DNA from 4 places in the Providencia huaxiensis genome. Region 4 is predicted to be linked to each of the others. Evidence: predicted binding sites of a transcription regulator. Region 4 holds the regulator's gene; each other region holds the start of a gene.

Region 1 (5,465 bases), 2.2 Mb from region 4:
TCTGGTGCGTATTGTGTAAGCGAATCACTCCAACCCGTGATACGAGATATCCCACTTTTACCCGCAGCAATATCTACTGGCAAAATATCACGGCTATCCACCAGAAATAACTTTTCAACGGGAAGATTAACTGTGACTTCACGGCCTTGTAAGTCGGTGATCACCGTTGGCGTTTTTGCCTGCCCCCAAAAGCTTAGTAAGCACAATAATCCTGTGAGAAATAATTTCATGGAAAATCTTTTACCTTAAATTTAAAAAGGTTGGTATGAATAAAGCCACTGTAAAGTGGCTTCAAACTGCTGCCAAATATATTATGTTTGGCAGCAAGTCGAATAGGTTTTGAAAATAAACTAGAACGTCACACTGTAATTCAGAGCAAAGGTTCGACCACGGCCTTTATAATCGTACAGGTTTGCAGCACCATATTTAGGGCTATATAAGCTTTGTGCTCGTTGCCCCCAAATTGTGGAGTAATTTTTATCCAGTAAGTTTTCAACTGCAAAACTGACTTTACCCACTGGCAACATATAACTTCCTAATAAATCAACGGTATTATAGCCATCAAGTTTCTTACCAGCCGCATCCGTTAAATTGAACGTTTGCTGGCTTTGTAAACGTAGTGCCCAGTCATTCGGCTCCCAACCAATATAGGCATTCACTTTTGATGGGCTCGCGAAATCAACGCTCCATTTTTCCCAACTACCATCCACTTTAGTTTCTGATTTTTGTAGATTGAAGTTACTTCCAACACTCCAATCTGAATCAGCAAAGAAGTAATCCACAGCACCTTCTACCCCATAGATACGGCGTTTATCGGTTTTCATATAGATGCTCATGTCATCTTTATTAATGCCGTAGCTTCTATCAGACAACGAATAATAGGTAGCAACTTGCGTGCGTAGGTTTTCCCCTGTGTAGCGCCATCCTAACTCAAAGGAGTTAACCTTGATTCCTTTTACCTTGGTATCATTAATGTTAACGCTTTTATTTAGATGATAGTGGCCATTGGCATCTGGAGTCTTCGCATAGTCACCAGTTCCGTAATACTTAGCAATATCAGGAATTTCAAAACCTTGAGAGAAATTAAACCATGTTTGTTGCTCTTCGGTTAGGTTAACCAGCAGCCCTGCATTAAACAGTAAGTTATTATAATCCGTTTTCCCACCCGGTACTGCATCGGCTGATTTACCTTTGCCGTTAGCAATGGCTTCTTGCTGTGCATAACCAATAAAATCATCCACTTTATTTTCTGTGTACTGATAACGCACACCACCGCTTAACGTGAACATTGGCGTAATGTCATAACTACTTTGTAAAAATGTCGCCATATTCGTCGTGGTATAGCTTGGATAGCGGCCAATTTGGAAAGCTTTAGTTAAGTCCATTCCCCCGGATTCTTTCGCTTTATCTAAATCAAAAAACATTTGGTTCGCGCGAAATTGCTCATGCTCTGCATCCACACCATAAGTTAACGTTAATTCATCGATAGGTTGGCTATTGAACGTCAGCTTAGTTCCATAAAAATTGGTTTTTTGATCCGATGAGCTGATACTTGTAACATCTTTGCCTGTAAGGGTTGGGAAGGGATAAAACTTTTGTGATTCATCACGATAATAAACCTGTGCAACAAAATCCTGCCCAAATACATCTGCATTTGAATATTGTAAGTTGAGCAAATTACGCTCAGTTCCCGGCAAACGGTCAGAACTTAATTTACTGCTGTTATAAGCATCACCTTGCCCTTTAACCGCGGAAAAATTTTTTCCTAAATAGAGGCCGTGTTTACCATCAGACTCACTTTTATAATGCTGATAAACAGCTTGAACCTGTTGTTTTTCATCGATTTTGATAGTACCTGATGCCATCACATCCAAGCGATCAGAAAATTGTAACCCTGTTTGGGTATTATCGATATTAATCGCATTACCTTTACCATCATACCAACCGCCATAGCGTTGATAAGCAACAGAAACACGTCCGTGAGCGTTCTCGTTACCACCACTTACTGCTGCAGCAATATTTTCATCGTGATCTTTACCATTGTTAAAGCCTGTTTTTCCACCTAATTGAAGGGAAACTTGTTTTTCTTCTTGGCCTTTTTTCGTCACAATATTAATCAAGCCGCCGCTGCTACCGCCACCGTACATCGCCGTAGCACCTGAAATAACTTCGATATGGTTAATATTAAAAGGATCGATGGAGTCTAATTGGCGGCTATCACTACGAGAAGAGTTAAGGCGTACCCCATCCACCATCACAATCATTGAACGGCCACGCATATTCATGCCATAGTTTGTCCGCCCTTGGCCGCTGACACTCATTCCTGGAATAAGCTGCGCTAAAATATCTTTTAATTCTTTTCCACCTTCAGCTTGCTGCTCAATTTCAGCATTATCAATCACCCATGTGGTTTGTGCCATTTCTGAAACCGATTTATAGCCACGTGTAGCGGATACGGTTATGGATTCTTCTTTTTTATCAACGGCAAATACAGAGGGAGAAATAAAAGGGAGAAAGCAAGGGGAGATAATAAAAAAATGCTTTATTTTCATTAAATTAAACCTTTACATTATTAGAATTGCTGTTATTGAATCTAAAAAATAAATCACAATGCATAATTAAATTACTGTTTATTATTTTATCAAATAATTATTAACAACAGTAACTAAGAATCAAGATAAATATAAGAATTATTATTATTAACAACAAAAAATGAAAGGTTATTCAGTACTAGTCACGCATCCTTGCGCAAAGCCTTCCTATTAATTACTTCACGCTAACGACAGCGATATAATTCAATTTTCCACGATTTTGCCGAAAATGACGGAACATACGCAAAAATTGGGGACGATTTTCTTTCTTCAATGCATTACGGACAATCTTTAATGCACCGAATATACCTTCATCGTAAATCAGCCCTTTTGGTGATAGCAACGTCATTGGCCCTGTATGAGATACCACTTGCTGGAAACCCGCTTGTTGAAACAATTCCACCCATTGTGTCTCAGGTAATGGCTGCGCTTTGACATTAATCGCCTGCTGCATTTGAGAAACCACATTTTGTACCGCTTGGGCATCCTTAAATGCAATATCGTGGGTTAATAGACAGCCCCCCGGTTTTAGTACTCGATAATACTCCTGCAATAACTTCGCTTTCGCTTTATCACCATACATGGTCAGCATGGCTTCATTAATGACCACATCAAAGCTGTTATCTTCAAATGGTAATTTTGATGCATCCGCCATTTGGATTGTCACTAAATCTGTTAACCCTTTATTCGCCACATTTTTTTGTGCTTGAGCGAGCGCCTGCTTGTCCATATCAATACCCGTAATATGGCAATGAAATTGGGAGGCTATTTCAATAGCTGTGGTTCCCATATTACACGCGACTTCAAGAACTTGGCTGTTCTTGTGTAACCCTGATTGGCTAAGTAGCCACTCGGTGGCTTCTTTTCCCCCTGGGCGTAGGCGTTTTTTTCCCAAGCGCGCTAAAAATTTGTGCCCAGCTTCATGGGCGGTAAATGATTGGTCCATTCGCACCTCCAAGCTAGTGTGTACAAGCCGTTTCAGGCTCACGTAACATAACTAACAACATTTTTGCAGGCTCTAGCGCATCTACCGCATGAGGAATATTGGCGGGCATTCTGACGATTTCCCCCGGTTTAGCCATCACAGGCTTTCCTTCGATGGTGAGTTGTAAACTCCCTTCAACAACCATTACAATAGCGTCAAAAGGGGCGCTGTGTTCAGATAGCGCTTGGCCTTTATCAAAAGCAAATAAGGTGATATTTCCCCCGCCATTCTTCGCTAATACACGGCTAGCAATCCCCTGTTCAGTATAATTAATTAACTGATTGATAATCAGCGCTTCTGCGGGTGTTATAGTGTTACTGCTTACTGTGTTATTGCTCATCGTTTTATATTCCTTAATTCAATCGTTTTCATTCAGTTATCTAAATAGCGGAATGACCCCTTGGGTCTGCCGGCCTTGATAATCCATTGGCGTAATTGCGACAGGTAATTGGTACAGCTGTGTCAGGTTTTCTTCCGTTAAAATTTGTTCAGTTTCACCAAATAAACAACCGCTGCCGTTAAATAACAACAGTGAATAATCAGCGATATGCAGCGCATGTTGTGGATAATGACTCGTAAACAAGATAGTCATTCCGCGGTGTATGGCTAAGTCACGTAATACGCTGAGCACACTGTCTTGGTTGGCGAGATCCAATGCGGAAGTCGGTTCGTCAAGGATCAGGATTTCTGGCTCACTGGCTAATGCTCTCGCAATCATGACCATCTGCTTTTCCCCTCCACTGAGGCAGTTAAAGGGCTGGTCCGCAAATTTGCTTATGCCTAAGTACGCTAAGCATTGATCTACAATTTGGTGATCTTTTTCATTAGGTGAGGCATACCAAGGCAGATGACGAATACGCCCGAGACTCACCATTGTGCGAACAGAGTAATGAAACAGTGAACCACTAAGCTGTGGAACATAAGCGACCGGTGCATTCAATAAAATATTGCCCGTTGCCCCTTTTTGTAAGCCGAGTAAGAGCTTTAATAAGGTTGTTTTACCTCGACCATTTGGCCCTAAGATTGCGCCAATACTGCCTTTTGGTTGCCGAAAACTTAAGTTGGTAAATAACTGGCGTTGGGCAATTTTGAAATTAAGGTGTTCAACTTGGATCATAAATCGGCCACCTTTTTATTTAATGTATGGATAAGTAACGCAAAAATGGGGGCGCCGATCAGTGCGGTGATCACACTCAATGGAATTTCTGCATTGGTCATACTGCGTGCGAAAGTGTCAACAGCCACCATATAAATCCCACCAATGACGGCACTGGCAGGCAGTAATATTCGGTGGTCATGCCCTACCATTAATCGTGCAATATGGGGAACAATTAGCCCTACCCAGCCAATAGTGCCGGATACCGCTACTGTCGCACTGGTGATCAAAGTAACGCTGAGTAACACCGCCCAACGGGTTCTATTGATTTTCATCCCTAAGGCTTGTGCATTTTCTTCCCCAAGGGACAGCACATTGATACGAAAACGCAGTGCAAAAATAACCAAAACACAGACCAGCACAACCGGAAAAACAATATTGAGTTTGAGGTAAGACGCACTGGCAAAGCTGCCCATAAGCCAGAAAACAATGGTTTGTAACGTGTTGTTTGGGTCTGCAAAATAAGTAATTAACGAAATTAATGCAGCAAAAAAAGCATTAATAATGACTCCAGCGAGGATCAACATTAATAGCTGGCTGCCTTGGCGATTCAAACCAAGTAAAAAAACCAGTACGATAGCCAACAACCCACCGATGAAAGCGAATGAAATGGTGATAACTAAAGAGGAAAATAATAAAATGGCTAAAGCCCCGCCGAGTGCGGCGCCTGATGAAACACCAATAATTTGTGGCCCAACTAATGGGTTACGAAAAATCCCCTGCAAAGCCGCCC
Region 2 (5,465 bases), 2.2 Mb from region 4:
ATTAGCTGAACGTAATCAAGCTTTTGAAAAAATTAATGAATCTCGCAGCCCATTGTTGCCACAATTAGGTTTAGGTGCAGGCGCTAGCTACGGCAGTGGTTACCGTGACGCAAGAAACACTGAAAGCACAGGTTTAAATGCTTCATTGAAACTGACCCAAGTTGTGTTTGATATGTCGAAATGGCGTCAATTAACTATCCAAGAAAAAACTGCGGGTATTTCTGATGTCACGTATCAAACAAGTCAACAGCAATTAATTTTAAATACTGCAACTGCGTATTTTAACGTCTTAAAAGCGATTGACGCGCTATCTTATATTGAAGCAAATAAAGAAGCGGTTTATCGCCAATTAGACCAAGTTACACAACGTTTTAACGTGGGTCTTGTTGCCATTACCGACGTGCAAAACGCCCGTGCAAACTATGATAGCGTTATTGCACAAGAAGTTGCAGGCCGTAACGAGTTAGAAAATGCGATTGAAAAACTGCGTCAAGTCAGTGGCGTGTACTACAGCCAACTCGCCTCTTTAAATATCGACCGCTTTAAAACTAATGAGCTGGGCGATATCAACGCTATCCTAAAAGAAGCCGAAGAGCGTAACCTCAGCCTGTTAAGCGCACGTTTAGCGCAAGATGTTTCTCGTGAAAACATCCGTTTAGCAGAAACAGGCCACATGCCAACAGTTAACTTAGATGCATCAACAACAGTCACAAATAGTTACCAACACGGCAGCGGTTATAACACGCCATATGGCGGTAGTGCGAGCAACAGCTATAACGGCCAAAATAGCATTGGCTTAAATTTAAGCATTCCACTGTATACTGGTGGCGCAGTCAGTTCTCAGGTTGAACAAGCACAATATGGTTTCCAAGGTGCTAGTGAACAACTTGAAAGCGTTTACCGCAATGTGATTCAGTTAGTTCGCTCATCATTTAATAACGTATCATCGTCAATCAGTAGTATTAATGCTTACAAACAAGTCGTTGTTTCCGCACAAAGCTCATTAGATGCGATGGAAGCCGGCTATCAAGTAGGGACACGTACCATTGTTGACGTATTGACAGCAACAACAGCGCTATACCAAGCGAAACAAAATCTGTCTAATGCGCGTTACGACTACATGATTAACCAACTGAATATTGAATTTGCTCGTGGTACATTAAACGAAGACGATATTGCACGCCTAAATGCGAATTTAGGTAAAGAGATTTCAACCTCTGCAAGTAGTATTATTCGTAGTACCAATGCACCAAAAATGAACTAAAATTCTTAGTTTATTTGAAAATGATATAATGGCCCGCTTACATAGCGGGTTATTTTTTGAAGGAAGCCAAGTAAATCGTTTAGAATTGCTAATTTGTACTAATTGGCCCGCTTACAACCCCTTTTCATTAGCCTATGGTACAAATTCAGTGAATTCTCACTCTGTTCACTACGTTTTAGATCAAAAAACAACCTGCAGCTAATTTATTGATATCAAATAAAAATATTATTTTACTCTTCAATAAATACCCGGCTAATTAGAAAAAAATAGCAGAAAGTTATCAAAATGATAAATTCAGCTCATTTCTCCTATATTTCTGCTTTAATTTTCAGCGGTTATCCCCTATCCTAGAGCTAACATCTAAAAACATCTTACTTAATTAAATTCAGGGTAATTACCATGACCATGAAGCGTACCAAAGATATTAATCAGAGCGCCTTCCGTAAGTCTTGGCGTTCATACCGTTTAGCGCCTGTGGCTGTTGCAGTCAGTGCCGTATTTATGCTTTCCGCTTGTGAAGAAAGCGATGAAACTGTATCACTGTACACCAACGCGCAAGATTGTAGCCAAGCGAACCCATCACAAGCCGAACAGTGCACCGTCGCTTACAATAATGCACTACAAGAAGCTGCTAAAACTGCACCTAAATATGAAACTCAGGCTGACTGTATTGCTGAGTTTGGTGAATCTATGTGTACTCAAGCCCCTGCTCAAGCGGGTCTTGCAGGCACTAGCTCAACAAATGGTGAACAAACTGCTCAAGCACAAAGCAGTGGCGGTAGTATGTGGATGCCATTAATGATGGGTTATATGATGGGCCGTATGATGGGCGGTAGCGCTGCATCACAACCATTATTCAGCTCGAAAAACCCAGCGAGCCCAGCCAACGGTAAGTTTGTTGACGCTTCAGGTAAAAGCTATGGCCCTGCCGTTGCAGGTGGACGTTCAATGAGCGTACCAAAAACCGCCATGGCACCTAAACCACCAACAACTTCAACCGTGACTCGTGGCGGTTTTGGTGACACCGTCAATAAACAAGCGATGGCACAACGTTCATCTTCTTCTGCAAAATCAACTTCTTCTTCCCGTTCGATGGGTGGTTGATAAGTAATGAAACGAGTTCCTATAGTAGAGCGCCCAAACTGGCGCGAGAAAGCCTCTGAGTTTGGCTTTGAATTTCATACTATGTATGGTGAGCCTTACTGGTCAGAAGACGCGTATTACCAATTCACGATGGCACAAATTGAAGAGATCGAAGATGCAACCGAACAGTTGCATCAAATGTGCCTAAAAGTGGTTGAACGTGTTGTTGAAAGCGATGAGTTAATGGCGCGTTTTCAGATCCCTAAACATTGTTGGGAATTTGTTCGCAGTTCATGGAAAAGCGAGCAACCTTCGTTATATTCTAGGCTTGACCTTGCTTACGATGGTATTAACCCACCTAAGCTTTTAGAAAATAACGCGGATACTCCAACTTCATTATATGAATCTGCATTTTTCCAATGGATCTGGTTAGAAGATCAAATTGAAGCAGGGAAATTACCTGAAAATGCTGATCAGTTTAATAGTATTCAAGAGCAATTGATCGAGCGCTTTACGCAATTAAAAGATCAGTATGGTTTTCGCTTGTTACATATGTCTTGTTGCCGTGACACAGAAGAAGATCGCGGTACCGTTCAGTATTTACAAGATTGCGCCAATGAAGCGGGTATTGCTACTGAATTCTTATATATCGACGAAATTGGTCTAGGTGAAAAAGGTGAGTTTTCGGATACACAAGATCAGGTGATTAGTAACCTGTTCAAACTATATCCGTGGGAATTTATGCTAAGAGAAATTTTCTCAACTAAATTGCAAGACGCTGGCGTGCGCTGGTTAGAGCCTGCATGGAAGAGCATCATTTCTAACAAGGCCTTATTGCCAATGTTATGGGAAATGTTCCCTGATCACCCAAATTTACTACCTGCTTATTTCGCAGATGGCAAAACCCAGCCAGAACTCGAAAAATACGTCATTAAGCCACTATTTTCTCGTGAAGGTGCCAATATCCGTATTATCGAAAATGGCAAGGAAATTGCAGCCGCAGACGGCCCATACGGCGAAGAAGGTATGATTATTCAACAGTTCCACCCACTTCCACAATTTGAAGGTAGCTACACCTTAGTCGGAAGCTGGTTGGTGAATGATCAACCAGCGGGGATCTGTATTCGTGAAGATAAAGAACTGATCACTCAAGACTTATCACGCTTTTATCCACATACGATCATCGATTAATCGTATTTAAAATTAAAAGCTCAGCCCAAAACATAGCAATATGATTTGGGCTTTTTTATCAATCAATTCCATAGAAGAAAAACTTATCCTACCTGAATAGACAGCATACTTAACGATGCCGACACAATTCCTTCAATCGGTGTACTGATCTCTTCTTGCCCATCCCAAGCCCCTAAAATAGGTAAAATAGGCAAGTAATGCTCTGGTGATGGGTTCGATAATTTCCCATCCTCCCGTTCCAACCCTTTAGTCAATGGATGAGGCATTTCATGACTTTGCAGATTATCATACACAAACTTTTCAAAAGATATTGCCCATGGATACGGCTCGGCATGAGAATTTTGCCAATTCATCGCCCGTAGATTATGTACAACATTGCCACTTCCCATAATTAGTACGCCTTCTTCTCTTAGAACCGATAACTTTTTTCCGAGATCATAGTGCCAAGTAGCAGGTTTGCTACCATCGATACTCAGCTGGATCACAGGGATATCGGCTTCTGGATACATACGTACTAAAATTTCCCATGTACCGTGGTCTAATCCCCACTCTTGTTCATCAAGGTGAATGGGCTCAGGAGCTAATAATGATGCAACTTGCTGAGCTAATTCAGGAGAACCAGGGGCAGGATATTCGATTTGATACAAGGCTTCGGGGAAACCACCAAAATCATGAATCGTTTGTGGTTCTAACATCGAAGTCACAGCAGTGCCACGCGTATACCAGTGAGCTGAAATCACCAAAATTGCGCTTGGCCGAGGTAAGACTTTACCGAGTTTTTCCCACGCTTGAGTGTAAGGATTATCCTCAATCGCATTCATCGGGCTACCATGGCCAATAAAAATGGCAGGGATCTTATTTTTTACCACTGAAGTATTTACCGACATGATGATTAAACTCCAACTCAATTAGTTTCTCCCTACAGCATACGCTTTTCAGCAAAAAACACAGTGGGCTAATTATGAGTATGATCATCAAAAAAATTGAAAAGGCCACGAGGTGTGCAACTCAGTGGCCTTCGAGATATTCTATATGCTTAACGTACTATTAATAATTTAAATAACTTAGCTTATTAATATTTAAACTTAACAAAACCTCTATCTAGAGCTCTTCCTCTAAGAGGATCAGCTCGCTTTCTTTTCATGCTGCAAACGGTATTGCACTAAATCTTCAATCGTCACCACCGTCAAGCCATGCTGCTTACCAAATGCAGCGACTTCTGGAGTACGAGCCATAGAACCATCATCATTAGTCAACTCACACAACACACCGGCAGGTTTGAAACCCGCTAGAGTCGCAAGGTCGATAGATGCTTCAGTGTGGCCACGACGTGCTAATACCCCACCGTCACGCCCACGTAATGGAAAAACGTGGCCTGGGTGATTTAGATCGGCTGGAACTGCGTTATCTGCAATTGCAGCACGAATAGTGGTGATACGATCCGCTGCGGAAACGCCCGTTGTAACCCCTTTCGCGGCCTCGATAGTTACCGTGAAACCCGTTTGGTTTTGGCTGGTGTTATTTTCCACCATCATCGGTAATTCGAGCAACTTACGACGCTCTTCAGTAATACAAAGACACACGATCCCACTGCTATAACGAATGGTAAATGCCATTTGCTCAGCGGTCATGGTTTCTGCTGCAAAAATTAGATCGCCTTCGTTCTCACGATCTTCATCATCGAGAACAAGAACACCTTTACCTTGGCGTAAAGCCTCGATAGCGTTTTCAACACGTTCGATAGGATTACCGAATACAGAAAGTAGCGAATGATCCATGGTAAAAAACCTCTTAAATAGTTATTAACTAGTTACCAGAATCAAGGCAGTCTTAGGAATACGAGAAATGGTGAATATATAAATAGCCAATAAAAGGCATTTACCTATTCAGGTATGCAGAACACTATTGTGCGTAATAGCACAAATAT
Region 3 (5,465 bases), 600 kb from region 4:
ATTCTTGGGCCTGAAATGCGTTCAACAGGCGAAGTCATGGGTGTCGGCCGGACATTTGCAGAAGCATTCGCTAAAGCGATGTTAGGTAGCAGCTCGACCATGAAAAAATCTGGTCGCGCGCTGTTGTCTGTTCGTGAAGGTGATAAAACAAAAGTTGTCGATTTAGCCGCTAAGTTGTTAAAACATGGCTTTGAGCTAGATGCGACTCACGGTACTGCGATTGTGCTAGGAGAGGCTGGTATTAACCCGCGCCTCGTCAATAAGGTTCATGAAGGTCGTCCACACATTCAAGATAGAATTAAGAATGGTGAATATGACTACATTGTGAATACTACTGCTGGCCGCCAAGCCATTGAGGACTCAAAATTAATTCGCCGCAGTGCATTGCGTTATAAAGTTCATTATGACACGACGTTGAATGGCGGGTTTGCCACTACGATGTCGCTCAGTGCAGACCCAACCGATACGGTGATCTCTGTACAAGAAATGCATAAATTAATTAAGTAATTATTTAAAGTCATCTACATAAGCCTCAGTATTCAATCTACTGGGGCTTTTTTATTGCTATTCTATAAAGCCATCTCCTGACGAGAGGGAAATTGTCTGCTGATATAATGGATAAAATGGAATTTTAATAAAAAGTGCAAAGTGGTGATTGACTCTCACGTAACGTGAGGCACTAACCTTAGTCGCAATTACAGGGGGAACATATGCTATTTCAAGTTGGTGAGATCGCGGAAAAAACAGGATTAACCATCCGTACACTTCATCATTATGAAGAAATTGGCTTATTGGTACCAACTGCAAGAACCGATGCAGGTTATCGGCTTTACAACATGCAATGCATAGAGCGTTTAACGCAAATTCAATTGTTACGGCAAGTTGGAGTCAAACTGAAAAACATCGGTGAATTATTGGATGGCCAGAGTGGAGATATGACGAGTTTGCTGCAAGAGCGAATTGCATTATTAACGGAACAAATGGAGCAAATGGCGATATTACGTAATCGATTAGAGCAATTACACAGGCAAATGCAAACGGGGAATACTTTAACTCAGGCTGATTGGTTTTCTGTATTGGAGATGATGTCGATGTTTGATAAATATTTTACCCCTCAAGAATTGGAACAATTGCCATTATATACAGCGCATACGCTGAAAAACCAAGAGTGGCAACAGCGCGTAGCAACGGTAAGCAAACTGATGGAACAAGGTGCAACACCTCAATCTACAGAGGTACAACAAATTGCACATGAATGGATGACAGCGTTAGAAAGAGATACTGGAGGAAATCCTGATTTTTTTGCACGACTGAATCAAATTCATTTATCGGATAACACGTTAGCTTATTCATCAGGCATTTCTGTTGCAATGATCCAATTTGTTGCAGAGGGTTTTAGTGAATACCAATTATCACTGTTTAAACCCCATTTAACAGCGGAGCAATTTGCTTTTGTTCAGCAACATTATTTTGCTTCAGGGCAGGTGTGGCCTGAGTTAATTGCGGGTTTATATAATGCATTAAAAGCCCAAAAATCCCCAGATTCACCTGAAGTACAACAATTAGCGCAAACATGGTTAACGATGTTCAACCAGTTTACGGGGGAAGATCCTGAGCTACAAGAGAGAATTCGGGCTATTTATCGTGAAGATCCCAAAATTTCTCAAGGGACATGGATGACTGCAGAAATTGGTCAGTACTTATTTTTTGCTATTAGTAGTTTGGTGACGGAATAAACCAAATGGCCGCTAACTAGCGGCCATTACTCGGTTATATTATGATTTCTCTTTGCTACTCGAGAGCGCCTTGCGGTGTTTCCAATACATTACAATTGAACCAATTAGGCCACTAATCAGTAGGATAACTGGGATAATCATCAGCGCACTAATCACGATTTGCTCGTGTTCTTTCACAAAAGGAATTTGGTTTAGGGCATAGCCTAAGGTGACAATCAAACCAACCCATAGCAAACCACTTAGCCAGTTAAAAAACTGGAAACGGCGATGACTCAACTCAGATAACCCAGCGAGTAAAGGCAATATTGTTCTTACGAATGCGAGGAAGCGTCCTATAAGTAGGGCGTATAAGCCTTGCTTGTTAAACATATTGTTTGCTTTGGTGTGATATTCCTCTGGAATTTGGGCAAGCCAGCGCTTCACAACCTGAGTTTCACTTAGCCATCGGCCTTGTAGAAAACCTATCCAACACCCTAAGCTTGCAGCGACTGTTAGTAACAATATAGTCGGAATAAAGTGTAAGACTCCCTTAGCAATCAATGCACCTGAAAGGATCAGCAAGGTATCACCAGGTAGGAAAGCAGCGGGCAAAACGCCATTTTCTAAGACAATGACGACAAAAAGTACGGTATAAATAACCCAAAGTACTTCAGGGTTGGAGAGTTTAAGGAAATCGTGGTGCCAAAGCGCCAGTACGATTTCGCGTAGGACTTCCATAATTATTCCTGTATCTGCATAAAAGCGAATTTCTTTATCATCTATATTACAGGAAAAAAAGAGCTCAAGTTTGATTTGTTTGAAGAATTAATCATTTAGTGAAAAAATTGCAGGAAACATTTAACGCAGCTCCTGCAATTAATATATTGATTTTTAATTTAAATTCTTTCGAAAGCTAATTGTAAGTCGTGAATTAAATCATCGGTGTGCTCTAGGCCTATATGCACTCGGAAGAAGGTTCCTTCTTTTGGTGAAAAATCATACTGCCGCATATTGAGTAAATCTTCTTTTTGGTATCCCAAAATTAGCGACTCAAAACCACCCCATGAATAACCCATTTTAAAATGATTAAAATTATCAAGAAAAGCGGTAAATTGCTCAGTGGTTAAGCGTGATTTTAGTTGGAAAGAGAAAAGGCCATTAGCACCTGTAAAATCACGGATAAAGAATTCATGGCCAGGTGAATTCTCTAGTGCAGGGTGAAATACCTGTTCAACTTCAGGGCGTTGTTGTAACCAGTTAGCGACTTGTAAGCTATTAATTTGATGCTGCTTTAAGCGAGTCGGCAATGTATGTAGTCCTCGATTAGCCATATAAACGGTGTCTGGATCAGCCGTTTGGCCTAAGAGATATGAATTTTCGCGCAATGTTTCAATACAGCGTTGGTTTGCCACAGCAAGGCCGAGCATACCGTCGGAATGGCCATTGATATATTTAGTTGCTGATTGGATTGATACGTCAACATCAAATAATAAAGGTTTAAGTAAAACACCAGCAGCCCAGGTGTTATCAATCATAATCACAATTTCAGGGGATTTCGCACGTATTGTCTTTACGATTGTCGGTAAATCATGAACTTCCATGGTGATAGAACCGGGGGACTCTAAGAATACAATACGCGTATTGGGCTGAATTAAATCAGCAATATTCATTCCTATGAGTGGGTCAAAATACGTGGTTTGGATATTTAGCTTAGTAAGGATATTGTCGCAAAAATTTTGGGTTGGATCATAAGCTGACCCTGTCACAAGGATATGTTCGCCAGCAGAAATAAAGGACAAAATGGCATTGGTAATTGCGGCAGCACCTGATGGGTAAAGGACACACCCTGCACCCGCTTCTAATTCAGTCATTGCTTCTTGAAAAGCGAAATGTGTTTGTGTCCCGCGACGCCCATAAAATAGTACGTTATTTGCGCGATGACGAGTTGCATGACGCTTTTCTTCAAGCGAATCAAAAATAATCGAAGAGGCTCGCTGAATAACAGGGTTTACCCCTTTTTGTGTGTATTTCGGGTTTCGCCCAATATGGACTAATTGTGTTTCAGGTTTTATGTCTGCCATGATTTTTCCCTACACAGAATATGAACTGGTTAAACTTAGAGGTGATTTATACTAAGACGTTAAATGATCCTGATAGAAATGTAACTTGAGTATTCTTCAACTTTCAAACTGTAGGTAAATTTTATTTGTAAGATTGGGAATGAACATTTAATTGAACCGCGAATTATTAAGGAAAATAACCGCATAGTAGAGAAGGTCATGTTTGTCTAAACGCAAAAAAATATAAAAAAATCGCGAATACTAATGATAATTACTATCAATTCGCGCTGTGTTTGATATCATCAGCACCGTCTTTTTGAAAAGAGACGGACAGCGCGAGTCAAATTTCGCTTTTAAAGGTTAGTCGATGAATGGCACAATCATCGATATGAATTTTTTTATACAACACTAAAAAGAGAGTAAAGGCCAACTGATGCGTAAACTAACAGCTTCTATTCTATTGGCGTTCGGCTTGATGGGTACGGCAGTCGCTGAAACCACACCTGCAACAACACCAGCTGCGTCTCAAAATACACCATCAACACAACCAGCAGCAAATCCGGCTGCACCAACAACAACACCAAGTGCTGAAGTTTCATCAGTACCCGCTGAACCTGCACAAGGCGAAGCCGTGAACACAACTGTTGTTAATGAAAATATTGAAATTGCAACAGAAGCACCAACGGGTGGCTTTGACCAAGACTTATCTGTTTGGGGAATGTACCAAGGCGCAGATAACATTGTTAAAACAGTCATGATAGGGCTTGTTATTGCTTCTGTTATTACTTGGGCAATATTTTTCTCAAAAGGTTTAGAGATTTTAGTGGCTCGCCGCCGCTTAAAAGCAGAAGCGAAAGCAATTGCTGAGGTGAAGTCACTTGATGAAGCTGTCAGTATCGCAGAAGGTTTCAAAGCAAATAGCATTACTCGTATGTTATTAAACGAAGCCGTTACTGAGCGAGCGTTATCAGCAAATAGCTCTGATTTATCAGGCACAAAAGAGCGCACATCATTCCGTCTAGAAAGGGCAGTTGCTGCTATTAGTCGTTATATGGGGCGTGGAAATGGTTATTTAGCTACTATTGGTGCGATTTCTCCATTCGTCGGTTTATTTGGAACTGTCTGGGGGATCATGAACAGCTTTATCGGGATTGCTCACTCACAAACGACTAACCTTGCGGTTGTTGCGCCAGGTATTGCAGAAGCGTTATTGGCGACAGCAATTGGTCTTATTGCCGCTATCCCTGCGGTTGTGATTTATAATATTTTTGCTCGAATGATTAACAACTATCGTGGTCAAGTAGGGGATGTCGCTGCTCAGTCTGCGTTGTTGCTGGGGCGTGATCTTGATCTGGCAAATAGCAAAGCAAGGTAATTATTATGGCAATGCGTTTAGGTGACGAACAAGACGATAGCGGTGAAATGCATGAAATTAACGTAACACCTTTTATTGATGTTATGTTGGTTTTATTGATTATCTTTATGGTTGCAGCACCATTGGCAACAGTTGATATTAAAGTCGACTTACCCGCCTCGACAGCGAAGCCGCAACCACGTCCAGAAAAACCTGTATTTTTAACGGTGAAATCGGACAGCCAGCTTTTTATTGGTGACCAAGCTGTGACAAAAGAACAGCTTGCTTCTACACTTGACCAAGCAACAAGTTCTAATAAGGAAACAACAATCTTTT
Region 4 (5,465 bases):
ATGTAAAAGCTAAAGGTAATCAAGGTTATTTCCTACAGCGTATGACCCCTGGCTGGGCAACATCAAATGGCCGTATGGATATTTGGTGGGATGGCCGTTCAGACTGGAATGCTAATAATGAAAAAGCAGTAATGGCAGGTGTCATGTATGATTTAAAAAATTGGGATTTAGCCGGATGGAAGGTCGGAACCTCATATATTTATGGATGGGATGCAAAACCAAGTACGAATAGCCAATATGCTCAAGATGTACGTTTGAAAGAAAGTGCATGGAACTTTGATATTTTATATACCGTACAGTCAGGGAGAGCGAAAGATACGTTGTTTAAACTGCATTTTACCAAATATGATAACCATACAGATATTCCGAGCTATGGCGGTGGTTACGGAAATATCTTCCAAGATGAAAAAGATATTAAATTTATGGTGATGATGCCATTTACTGTATTTTAAAGTATAAAACATTTTAGTCACAATGACTGCTATAGGGGAAACCATGGCAGTCATTAAAGGGTATTACCTTATATTTTTAATAATGAATGAGATATTAGCGTAAGGATAAATGCCTATATTAAAGCTTAAAAATAAGGTGAGTATTTTCACCTTATTTTTATTGTAATTATAAAGATGCATTATTTACACTTTCATTGAGTATGAAAGTGTCTTGTTTTAGTTTATCTTTTAATACGGTAACTTTTTCTGAATGATGAGCTGGGTTTTTAACTTGTGCTTGACCAGATAAAATCCCACCTTTTTTAATTGATAAACTGCTGTAATGGATCGTGCCGTGGATTTCTCCATTATTTTCAATACAAATAGTATCAGAGTGGCATTCACCTTCAATTCGCCCATTTACCACCAGTTCTTTGCAGGTGATATTTCCTGTCACTTGGCCGTTTAACATGACTTTAACCATATTATCTTTTCCAGTTATATTCCCAATGACTTTTCCGTAGATATGCACTTGCTCATTAGAGGTAATATTTCCTTCAAAAATAACGTCCCTAGAGATAATCGTATTCGATTTTTCTTCACTAATAGTTGGAGTTGATAGTGTGACTTGTTCTTCTATCTTTATGGTCACTTCAGGCTCACTACTTATCGAAGGGGGCGTTGCTGTAGGTGCGGGCTTGTTTTGTCTTTTGGTGAACATTTTACTTACCTTTTTTTGATTGAAGTATACGATCAAGAACAGTATTGATAATGCAAACGAAAATAAGGCGATAGTTAAATAGCTAAAAAACCACCCTATTAAAGTAAGAAACCAGAAGAAAAAACTTGTATTGAGAAAAAGATATGTTTTTTTCATCAGTTAATCTCTTACAAATTACTAAAGTACTAAATAAGTTTAGTCAATAAATGTAATTACACATTTAAATTGTACGTTAACGTTATGGCTACATTTGAATCATTAACTCTCTAATCTAGAGTTAAAATTATAGTAAGGTAATAAAATAATTTTATATAGTATGAAACCCTAGAAATCATCTATAATATTATTTATATACTACTTTGATATGTAAGTGTAATTCTAGATAATAGAATATATTCATCGGTGAAATAATATAAAGGTTTTGATTTGAATTGCAACTATTATAGTTTCTAGGGGAAATTTTTACTAACTAAAAATTTTAGTGATAAATAGTTAAATTTAAGTTATTCACCAGAAATTATCACTAATCGATTGAAAAAATATCGATACTTAAAATAAAAAACCCTGATAAAGTTTATTATCAGGGTTTTGGTATTTTTAACCATTACGCTTTATCAACGATGGTTGAATACTATTACTCTTTTGCTTCGTGTGCGTCAGCATTATCACGGCAATCACCGTCTGCGCAATGACCATATAGATATAAACTATGGTTAGATAGTTTAATGCCATGGCGAGCAGCGATATTTTTTTGGCGAGTTTCAATGGATTCGTCAGTAAACTCAATCACTTTTCCACAATCTAAACAGATTAAATGGTCATGGTGATGTTGCTGAGTTAACTCGAATACAGATTTACCCCCCTCGAAGTTGTGACGGGTTACGATACCAGCATCATCAAATTGGTTTAACACGCGGTATACGGTTGCTAACCCGATCTCTTCACCCATATCGATCAGCTTTTTATAGAGATCTTCCGCACTGACGTGGTGGCACTCAGGCTCTTGAAGTACTTCCAAAATTTTTAATCTTGGAAGAGTGACTTTGAGTCCAGCATTTTTCAATGCTTTATTGTTGTCTGTCATGCGGGTTTGTCCTGTATCTTAAATCATAAATTTAACAATAATGAGACATTTTTAACATCAATACAGTTGTCTTCTAAACTGATTTACAATTATAGGCATGGAAAATAAAAATAGAAACCATGCATTGTCTCATTATTTTGATAATCTCTTGAGAACCTATCCTATTAGGATACCTTATCGGTTATTTTAGTTCACACCACTGGTTTAGGTGATTCATTTTGTGCAAAACAGTGGTGCAATCTATGGGTAAGGGTTCTTTATATGAACTATTAGCCTAAAATTTCAGCTAAAGACATTTCTTCAGAGATTTGTTTTACCCATGCATCAACACGTTCATCTGTTAGCTCAGGTTGACGATCTTCATCAATAGCTAAACCAATAAAGTGGTTGTCATCTGCCATGCCTTTGGATACTTCAAAGTGATAACCTTCTGTTGGCCAATGGCCAACAATAACAGCACCACGAGGTTCGATAATATCGCGGATCGTACCCATAGCATCACAGAAATATTCAGCGTAGTCTTCTTGGTCTCCACAACCAAATAAGGCGACAAGTTTACCTTCGAAATCAATTTCTTCGAGAGTAGGGAAGAAATCATCCCAATCACATTGGGCTTCACCATAATACCAAGTTGGAATACCGAGAAGTAGAATGTCAAAAGCTTCAATATCTTCTTTGCTACATTTTGCGATATCGTGAACTTCTGCTACATCTTTGCCTAATCTTTCTTGGATCATTTTGGCAATATTTTCTGTGTTACCTGTGTCACTTCCGAAGAAAATGCCTATGACTGCCATAAAGTGATTAACCTCTTGTTTTTCTAAGAGAGCTAGAGGCGATAATTTGCCTTCTAGAGCCCATTTAGAACGAAAATAGATAGAATATTACGCCTTATTCTGGCGAAAAAATGTTGCTAAGTCTGTCAAATTTGTGTGATTTATCAAGATAACGTTATTTGAGTATTGATGTATCGACATGCTCAAGTTGTGACATTAAAATTTCTTCGATCAATTCACTACGGCTTATATTTTTATCTTCAGCTAACTGATTCAATACCGCGACAGCTTCTTCGTTCAGCTTCAATTCAACCCTGCGCAATCCCTTCACTTTATCTCGTTTCAGTTGGTTGCGTTTGTTGATCCTTAATTGTTCATCCCGTGATAGCGGGCTTGTTTTAGGTCGCCCAGGCCTTCGTTCCTCAGCGAACAAATCTAGCGTAGTTCGATCTGTTTGTTCTTTTGCCATGTTTATAACTGCTAAAAGGGTGTGCCAGTAATTCAGCGCGCCATGATACCCTAGCTAATTCCCTTGTGCTATAGCTTCATCTATGATGATTTGGTTTAATTGGTTGTAAAGTGAGCACTTTTAGTAAAAAAGCACCACTTGTTATAGGCGTGATGCTTTTTTATACGCGTTATTGTGTTTGTTGGTACCATAAATTGGCGTATAAGCCATTTGATTTGAGTAAGTTTTCATGTGAATTCATTTCGTGTACTTCTCCTTGGCAAATCACACATATCCTATCTGCGTGCATAATCGTATTTAACCGATGCGCAATACTAATAACGGTTCTTCCTTGAGTAATTAATGGCATGTTTTCCATAATGGCGGCTTCTGATTCATAATCGAGTGCGGAAGTAGCTTCATCGAGAATTAAAATATCGGGTTCGGTGAGCAAAGCACGCGCAAGCGCAATTCGTTGACGTTGACCGCCTGAAAGGTTTAAGCCTTTTTCTGATAAGGGGTAACTAAAATTATCAGGTAATGACATTATAAAGTCATAAGCGCCAGCCAATTTTGCAGCGTGAATAACTTGTTCATCAGTCGCTTGTGGATGACTTAATCGAATGTTATCAGCGATAGAGCCGACGAATAAGGTACTTTCTTGTAATACGACGCTCATTTTTCGGCGTAATGAAACGGTATCTGCAACCGCGAGATCCATACCATCAACAATAACTTGCCCGTGCTGTGGGACATAAAGTCGTTGTAATAATTTTGTTAGGGTACTTTTCCCGGAACCTGAGGGGCCGGTAATGCCAATAAATTCACCTGCATTAACCGTTAATGACAAATTATTGAGAACTTCGGGCGTATCAGGTTGATAACGAAAGCGAATATTTTGAAACTCGATTTTTCCGTGAATATTTGACGTATTTGCAATCCCCTTACGTTCATTTTCTACGGGCTCATCAAGAATATCTCCCACTCGACGTAATGAAATGATGGTGTGTTGGAAATCCTGCCAAACTTGGGCAAACCGCAACACAGGCTGTGTAACATGTGCACTTAGCATATTAAATGCCACTAATTCGCCAGGCGAAATCCCACCATTTAGCACCTCTTTGACACCAACCCACAAAAGGATTGCGGTAGTTATTTTGCTCACGAATGTCATTAATTGAGAGGCCACCTCACTGCGCATTGAAACTTTAAAGCTTTGAGTTAGCTGTTTACTAAATATTTTTTTCCAGCGTTGGTTAAAGTACTTTTCTGTTGCTGTCGTTTTTATGGTTTCAATCCCAGTAATACTTTCAGTGAGAAATGTGAGACCATTTTCATCGGCTTGATAGGATTTTTCAGTTTGTTGGCGAATAATTGGGCCTAGGACCATCCATAAAACAAAGAATACCCCCATAGAGCCTAATAAAATCCAAGTCATCAAACTACTGTAGGAAAATAAAACCGCGACAAAAAGAATGACAAAGATAAAGTCTATAAATAGCATCAGAGTTGAACCCGTTAAGAATTGCCTTATATGGGCTAATTCACGGATCCTTGCGATAATTTTACCGGTTGGTCTTAGCTTAAAATAATTTAGAGGTAAGGCCATTAAATGGCGATAAATTTTGCCTGATAATTCAGCGCTGATCTGGCTGCTACTATGACTAAAAATTTTATTACGAATAAAGCCATATATCGGCTCTGCAACAGCAATGGCAAAAATTGCCAATGCAATGACATGCAAATTTGAGAGGCTGCGTCCAACTAACACTTTGTCGATTAAATTTTGAAATAATAAAGGGCTAATTAAGGCAAAAAGCTGAATAATGGCAGAGAGAATAAAAATATTTCGTAATTTAACGTGTTGGCGCAAAATAGAGGGAATAAACCAGCTAAAGCCAAAGGCTTTTTTTTGCTCGGGCTCTAATTGTTCTTTAATGAGTAATACGTCAAATTCAGTTTCTGGAAGTACAGTAGAGTTATGAATGGGTTCCCGTTCGTCATT

Evidence for each region. The regulator Fur, encoded in region 4, represses iron uptake genes when iron is present. The targets are predictions, from matches to a motif close to ATAATAATGAGAACNACTATCAA.
Region 1: the regulator Fur is predicted to act here: its motif matches at 2,678-2,700, upstream of CYG50_RS15220 (TonB-dependent siderophore receptor).
Region 2: the regulator Fur is predicted to act here: its motif matches at 4,494-4,516, upstream of ygiD (4,5-DOPA-extradiol-dioxygenase).
Region 3: the regulator Fur is predicted to act here: its motif matches at 4,034-4,056, upstream of exbB (tonB-system energizer ExbB).

What each region holds. Positions count from the first base shown of each region.
Region 1 is NZ_CP031123.2:2,957,081-2,962,545, forward strand. Features, by position in the region: gene CYG50_RS15215 (ABC transporter substrate-binding protein) at 1-230, opposite strand, end outside; gene CYG50_RS15220 (TonB-dependent siderophore receptor) at 351-2,552, opposite strand; gene CYG50_RS15225 (class I SAM-dependent methyltransferase) at 2,767-3,537, opposite strand; gene CYG50_RS15230 (cupin domain-containing protein) at 3,551-3,916, opposite strand; gene CYG50_RS15235 (ABC transporter ATP-binding protein) at 3,953-4,693, opposite strand; gene CYG50_RS15240 (FecCD family ABC transporter permease) at 4,690-5,465, opposite strand, start outside.
Region 2 is NZ_CP031123.2:2,927,930-2,933,394, forward strand. Features, by position in the region: gene tolC (outer membrane channel protein TolC) at 1-1,264, shown strand, start outside; gene CYG50_RS15095 (DUF1190 family protein) at 1,664-2,368, shown strand; gene CYG50_RS15100 (glutathionylspermidine synthase family protein) at 2,375-3,538, shown strand; gene ygiD (4,5-DOPA-extradiol-dioxygenase) at 3,622-4,425, opposite strand; gene ribB (3,4-dihydroxy-2-butanone-4-phosphate synthase) at 4,663-5,316, opposite strand.
Region 3 is NZ_CP031123.2:115,401-120,865, forward strand. Features, by position in the region: gene carB (carbamoyl-phosphate synthase large subunit) at 1-507, shown strand, start outside; gene CYG50_RS01980 (MerR family transcriptional regulator) at 711-1,736, shown strand; gene CYG50_RS01985 (DedA family protein) at 1,776-2,453, opposite strand; gene metC (cystathionine beta-lyase) at 2,612-3,796, opposite strand; gene exbB (tonB-system energizer ExbB) at 4,209-5,150, shown strand; gene exbD (TonB system transport protein ExbD) at 5,156-5,465, shown strand, end outside.
Region 4 is NZ_CP031123.2:710,669-716,133, forward strand. Features, by position in the region: gene chiP (chitoporin ChiP) at 1-452, shown strand, start outside; gene CYG50_RS04665 (bactofilin family protein) at 619-1,152, opposite strand; gene fur (ferric iron uptake transcriptional regulator) at 1,787-2,236, opposite strand; gene fldA (flavodoxin FldA) at 2,506-3,033, opposite strand; gene ybfE (LexA regulated protein) at 3,188-3,481, opposite strand; gene CYG50_RS04685 (type I secretion system permease/ATPase) at 3,651-5,465, opposite strand, start outside.